Linked DNA regions of Rhizobium rhizoryzae. Each later gene encodes a partner of the first gene's protein in a complex. Links are inferred from orthologs where the notes say so. Each region holds a gene or a part of one and is shown on either strand. Other genes may lie near its edges.

What was found.
Region 2: the proteins of tig (region 1) and rpsG are in contact, whole or in part, in a crystal structure (PDB 3GTY), measured with the Thermotoga maritima proteins. The link is inferred for Rhizobium rhizoryzae from one-to-one orthologs. Residues at the interface, in WP_004081061.1 of Thermotoga maritima: Glu122, Val124, Val129, Leu130, Tyr133, Glu188, Gly259, Ile262, Tyr263, Glu266, Ser270, Glu273, Gln274, Glu277, Arg308, Gln311, Ile312, Ser315, Tyr316, Glu325, Arg329, Arg336, Leu363, Phe366, Trp367, Arg373, Leu377, Arg381, Leu384, Glu387; in WP_004081843.1 of Thermotoga maritima: Lys34, Lys52, Lys55, Glu59, Arg62, Gln63, Glu66, Asn67, Lys69, Val71, Arg95, Ala109, Lys110, Lys111, Gly112, Arg113, Pro114, Glu117, Glu121, Ile124, Ala125, Tyr127, Asn128, Asn129, Thr130, Gly131, Lys135, Asp139, Arg142, Met143.

What each region holds. Positions count from the first base shown.
Region 1 is NZ_CP049250.1:2,312,362-2,315,501, forward strand. What follows is about bases 233-3,052. They hold tig (trigger factor), read left to right. Parts: upstream 233-804; coding sequence 805-2,301; downstream 2,302-3,052. Other genes in these bases: G6N80_RS17025 (CrpP-related protein), read right to left, coding at 2,624-2,875. UniProt on the Bacillus subtilis protein: Involved in protein export. Acts as a chaperone by maintaining the newly synthesized protein in an open conformation. Functions as a peptidyl-prolyl cis-trans isomerase.
Region 2 is NZ_CP049250.1:2,875,309-2,878,374, forward strand. What follows is about bases 136-2,881. They hold rpsG (30S ribosomal protein S7), read right to left. Parts: upstream 1,871-2,881; coding sequence 1,400-1,870; downstream 136-1,399. Other genes in these bases: fusA (elongation factor G), read right to left, coding at 136-1,366; rpsL (30S ribosomal protein S12), read right to left, coding at 1,943-2,314; G6N80_RS19790 (hypothetical protein), read left to right, coding at 2,793-2,881. Outside these bases: more of fusA, read right to left, coding at 1-135; more of G6N80_RS19790, read left to right, coding at 2,882-3,066.

The DNA.
Region 1 (3,140 bases):
ATTAAGTGCAGTATATGCTGCAGTGCGAATAAGAACAGCGCTCGCTCAGTATGTCACCTATGCGCAAAACGCATGTCTCCGACAAATTTGTTAGGATTTATGGCGAAAAGGTGGGCAAATTGCCTGAGCGGGTGCAGTTTGGATGCTCTGAAACGCATAACGCCCGCCGGGGGAGGAGGACCGGCGGGCGTCATTGGGGTTGGCCGGCGAATGGGAGGAGGAGGTCGCCAGGCCATTTCGACGATCGCATGGGAGGAGGAGAAGCGATCAGTCGAAGCACTTGGGCTCAAGGCCCGTTGTTGAACAATCTTATACGCGGAGGCTGATGGATTGTGCAGTGCGATATGCGTATAGAAGGCATGCCTCAGATGCATGGCAGAGTGAATTCCCGGGAATGCGGGCTTCCTGATACTCGAGGAGATGGAAACCGTCGAAATCTGGGGGTTTGGCGCGATCACCACGATCTCTGTCATTTTTCCTTTGCGTGGCAGAAAAACGGTTGTTATAGAGACGCGCGCTCCGGAAGGCCTCTGCGAGGATTTTCGACGCGGTTTTGGGGCGCGGGTATGGTGAAATTGGTAGACACGCCAGATTTAGGTTCTGGTGCCGCAAGGCGTGGGAGTTCAAGTCTCTCTACCCGCACCAAAAAGATCGCGCAGTCTGTCGCCGGAAGCTCGTTGGCTTGCCGGCGCATGAGACCCCAGCGCAACGAGATTGCATAAAAGCCACGACCGGCGAGACCGGCGTCGTGCTCATGAAACCACGGCAGTGTGAGCACCGCCGCATGAATATGAAGGTATGACAATGCAGGTTATCGAAACGCTCGCTGAAGGGCTGAAGCGCGAAATCAAGGTCGTGATCCCGGCCAAGGACATGGAACAGCAGATGAACGAGCGCCTGGCTGATGCCAAGGACAAGGTTCGTATCAACGGCTTCCGTCCGGGCAAGGTGCCGGTTGCTCACCTGAAGAAGATGTACGGCAAGTCGATCATGGCCGAGCTGGTCAACGAGATCGTTCGCGACCGTCCCAGCGCGATTCTTTCTGAGCGCGGCGAAAAGTCTGCGACCCAGCCAAGCATCAAGATGACTGAGGACGAGGCAGAAGCCGAGAAGATCCTCTCCGCTCAGGCCGACCTGGAATTCACGCTTTCCTACGAAGTCATTCCGCCGATCGAACTTCAGCCGACCAAGGGTATCAAGGTCACGCGCGAAGTGGTCGAAGTTTCGGAAGACGAAGTCAACGAACAGATCGAGAAGATTGCCGAAAGCGCTCGCTCCTTTGAAAAGAAGGACGGTGCTGCTGAGAACGGCGATCGCGTAACCATGAACTACCTCGGCAAGGTCGACGGCGTCGCATTCGACGGTGGCGCTGCCGAAGATGCCGATCTGGTTCTCGGTTCCAACCGGTTCATCCCGGGCTTCGAAGACCAGCTCGTAGGCGTCAAGGCCGGCGATGAAAAGACAATTTCGGTTACCTTCCCGTCGGAATACCCGGCTGCCAACCTTGCTGGCAAGGAAGCAACCTTCGACATCACCGTGAAGGAAGTTGCTGCTCCGTCCGCCATCGAACTTAACGATGAACTGGCTTCCAAGCTGGGTGTCGAATCCCTCGAAAAGCTCAAGGAAATCGTTCGGGGCCAGATCGAAGGCCAGTACGGCAACGTAACGCGCCAGAAGGTCAAGCGTCAGATCCTCGACCAGCTGGACGAGCAGTACAAGTTCGAAACACCTGCTTCGCTGGTTGATGCCGAGTTCGAAAACATCTGGCGTCAGATCAACACCGATCTGGCTCAGTCGGGCAAGACCTTCGCCGACGAAGACACGACGGAAGAGGAAGCTCGTGAAGAATATCGCAAGCTTGCCGAGCGCCGCGTCCGTCTGGGTCTGGTTCTCTCCGAACTGGGCGAAAAGGCTGGCGTTGAAGTGACCGAAGAGGAAATGCAGCGCGCGCTTTACGCACAGCTTCAGCAGTTCCCTGGCCAGCAGCGCGAAATCCTCGATTACTTCCGCAACACGCCGGGTGCAGCTGCTTCGCTCCGCGCTCCGATCTTCGAAGAAAAGGTGATCGACCAGCTCTTGAGCGAGATCGACGTAACGGACAAGACCGTTTCCAAGGAAGAGCTTCTGGCTGACGACGAAGAAGACGCTGAAGGCGCTTCCAAGGCCGACAAGAAGAAGGCTGCTCCGAAGAAGAAGGCTGCCAAGGCTGAAGCTTCTGAAGGCGCTGAGGGCGAAGAAGCTCCGGCTCCGAAGAAGAAGGCCGCGGCCAAGAAGAAGGCTGCCGAAGGCGACGCAGAGTAATCCGCGCCTCGCAGGTTTAGAATTTGAACAGTCCCCGGTGGCAACGCCGGGGATTTTTCGTTTTGGGTTCTCGCTCACGATCAATGTGGCAGTACTTGTCGCAGAAGCCTGCAGTTGGTTCTGCCAGCAACCGCGCATGCAGCCACCGGTGAGGTCAATGTCGGCACATTCGCGCCTATGCGAGCTGATCTTATTCGAATAAATTGGAAGAAAGTGCGGACCGAAGAACGGGGCTCACCAACTCATGATGAGTAGGGGGTCCGCGAGCCCCTGACCGACGTCATGTCGGCTTCGCCTTGATAGCGTCTCGGTTTGACGCTTCTCAAGTATCGATTAACTTTCCCGCAGCCAAAGCTGACTGGTTTCTTAAGGAAAGGTAAAAGCCTGTCCCAATCCGGCGCATACAGTCTTCGATCAACCAACCGAACTCCCAGGCTTCTTGAAGAAGAGTAGTCTCTTCGCCCTGTTCACCGGGATTTCGATTGGATTTGTAGGGGTTTTCTGACTGGTGAGACCCGAGGATGCGAGCCCGTGAGCCGCGTTCCTGACAGTCGAGGATTGATTCGAGATTCATTCGCGTATCCTACAGAGCGCCGAGCATCCGTATGGATGCTCACTGGCTCTCCCATTCCTTCCAGACGCCTGCTGCCCAGTCCGAGACCGAATCGGGCAGACACATCGGCGTCGCAGTGCGTGCTTCTATGGAACCTGTTAACCAATCACAAGTGTGATTTATCAAGATCAAGCTTTGTCATTCGTTAGACAAAGCCTAGACGAATCAATGAGTTCATGTTCCCGCGCCATTTGCTGAAATGCGGAACAATCGAGCGGTCTGGTGA
Region 2 (3,066 bases), 560 kb from region 1 along the record:
CAATGATGGTCTGACCGGATTCCTGGTCTGTCTTGACGCGGAAGGACGGATCTTCTGCTGCCAGACGGTTCAGGGCCAGGCCCATCTTTTCCTGGTCGCCCTTGGACTTCGGCTCGATCGCGATCTGGATGACCGGCTCGGGGAATTCCATGCGCTCAAGGATAACCGGCTTCAACGGATCGCAAAGCGTATCACCCGTTGTGGTTTCCTTCAGACCAGCAAGCGCAACGATGTCGCCCGCGAAGGCTTCTTCGATGTCTTCGCGGCTGTTCGAATGCATCTGGAGCATACGACCGACACGCTCACGCTTGTCCTTGACCGTGTTGATAACCGACGAACCCTTTTCGAGCTTGCCGGAGTAAATACGAGCAAACGTCAGCGAACCGACGAAGGGGTCGTTCATGATCTTGAACGCAAGCATAGAAAGCGGCTCGGAGTCATCTGCATGACGCTCGATTTCAGCTTCCGTCTTGAAGTCGATGCCCTTGATCGCCGGAATGTCGAGCGGCGAAGGAAGGTAGTCGACAACGGCGTCGAGAAGAGGCTGAACGCCCTTGTTCTTGAACGCGGTACCGCAGAACATTGGATGGAACTTGACGTCGATCGTACCGCGACGAACGAGTTCGCGGATCTTGTCGTTGTCAGGCATCTCGCCGTTCAGGTAGGCTTCCATCGCTTCTTCGTCGATCTCGACAACAGTCTCGATCAGCTTTTCGCGATATTCAGCAGCCTTGTCCTTCAGATCGTCCGGAATCTCAACGACGTCCCACTGAGCGCCGAGAGATTCGTCGCGCCATACGAGAGCATTCATCTCGATCAGGTCGACAACGCCCTTGAACTCGGTTTCAGCACCGATCGGGAGCTGCATGACAACTGCCGTCGCGCCAAGACGAGTCTTGATCATTTCAACCGAGCGATAGAAGTCAGCGCCGGTCTTGTCCATCTTGTTGCAGAAGATCATCCGCGGGACGTTGTACTTTTCAGCCTGACGCCAAACAGTTTCCGTCTGCGGCTCAACGCCAGCGTTGGCATCGAGGAGAGCGATCGCACCGTCGAGAACGCGCAGAGAACGTTCTACTTCGATCGTGAAGTCAACGTGTCCGGGCGTGTCGATGATGTTGAACCGACGCATCTTGCCATCACGACCCTTCCAGAAGGTGGTCGTCGCTGCAGACGTGATGGTGATACCACGCTCCTGCTCCTGCTCCATCCAGTCCATGGTCGCGGCGCCGTCGTGAACTTCGCCGATCTTGTGCGACTTACCGGTGTAATACAGGATACGCTCGGTGGTCGTGGTCTTGCCGGCGTCGATGTGCGCCATAATACCGAAATTTCGGTAGTCTTCGATTTTATACTCGCGAGCCATAGGACTGCCTTTCGAACTTCGATCGGATGAAGATTACCAACGGTAATGCGAGAACGCGCGGTTCGCGTCGGCCATCTTGTGAGTGTCTTCACGCTTCTTAACGGCGCTACCACGGTTGTTTGCTGCGTCGAGCAGTTCGCCCGACAGACGGTCAACCATGGTCGTTTCATTGCGCTTGCGCGCAGCAGCGATCAGCCAGCGAATTGCCAGCGCCTGACGGCGCTCGGGACGTACGTCAACCGGAACCTGATACGTTGCACCACCAACGCGGCGCGAACGAACTTCTACGTGCGGAGCAACATTCTCCAGCGCCTGATGGAAAACCTGCAGGGGCTCCTGCTTCGACTTTCCCTGGACTGCATCGAACGCACCGTAGACGATGGTTTCGGCAACAGACTTCTTGCCATGCAACATGATGGCATTCATGAACTTCGTGACAACCAGATCGCCGAACTTTGGATCCGGATTGATCTCACGCTTTTCTGCTTTATGACGTCTTGACATACTTCTGTCTCTTTATCTGGCTGAACGCCCTAGTACGCGGAGGACCTCGCGTGGCGCCGCTGACTGAATTGATTACTTAGGACGCTTCGCGCCGTACTTGGAGCGACGCTGCTTGCGGTTCTTCACGCCCTGCGTATCGAGAACACCGCGGATGATGTGGTAACGCACACCTGGCAAGTCCTTTACGCGGCCGCCACGGATCATGACGACAGAGTGCTCCTGGAGGTTATGGCCTTCACCCGGGATGTAGCCGATGACTTCGAAGCCATTGGTCAGACGGATCTTGGCAACCTTACGCAGAGCCGAGTTAGGCTTCTTCGGGGTCGTTGTATAAACGCGAGTGCAAACGCCACGCTTCTGTGGATTTTCCTGCAGAGCAGGAACCTTGTTGCGCTTAACCTGTGCCTGGCGAGGCTTGCGGATCAGCTGGTTTACGGTAGGCATATACCCATCCCTTACAATAATTGTTTCAAGACCCTCGCGGGCCAATCTCACACCGTGTCCGGCCCCGCGCACATTTCCACATGCACAAAACGTGGCCGACCCGAAATTCCGGATTGACCACCCAAGGCAGAGGACGCATCACCTGCGTCATGCGTGCAAATTCGTGTCTTCAACGTGCGTTATGGAACCTTGCTTGAAGCCATGTTGCGAACGAGTCGTCCTCAACGGGTAAGCTTCACATCGCTTCCGATGCGGGGCGTTTACTGTTTTACCCTGTAGACGTCAAGGCCGAAATCGGTATTTACCCCGGAAGCCCCTGGATTCACGGGTTGGAGCGCCCAATATCCCCGAATAGAACCGATAATTTATTCGTTAAGGTGAATAACCAATACACATGCGAATGGCCGTGGTAATCAGCCACTCATCACTGTAATGCGAAGACGACTCGCTCAATTGACCCGTGCTGGAGGTTTGCCACATGATCACGGAACCAGATAACGACAACAATTCCGATAAGCCAATGGTCTTCATCATTGTCGGCAAAGGATACGAGGCCAAGGAAAGTGAAGGAATCGAACTTCACATCCTGCTCCGAGCCCCTGACGATGATACGGCAGTACGGGAAGCCCTGAACGCTCTGTCCGAAGAAGGATTTATGGAGGCCGATCTCGATCAAATCGGTATCATCACCGAAGAGCCGATCGAGGAGCCACACGCCTCTGCCTATCAGGGTGCATTGGAAGGCGAAGTGT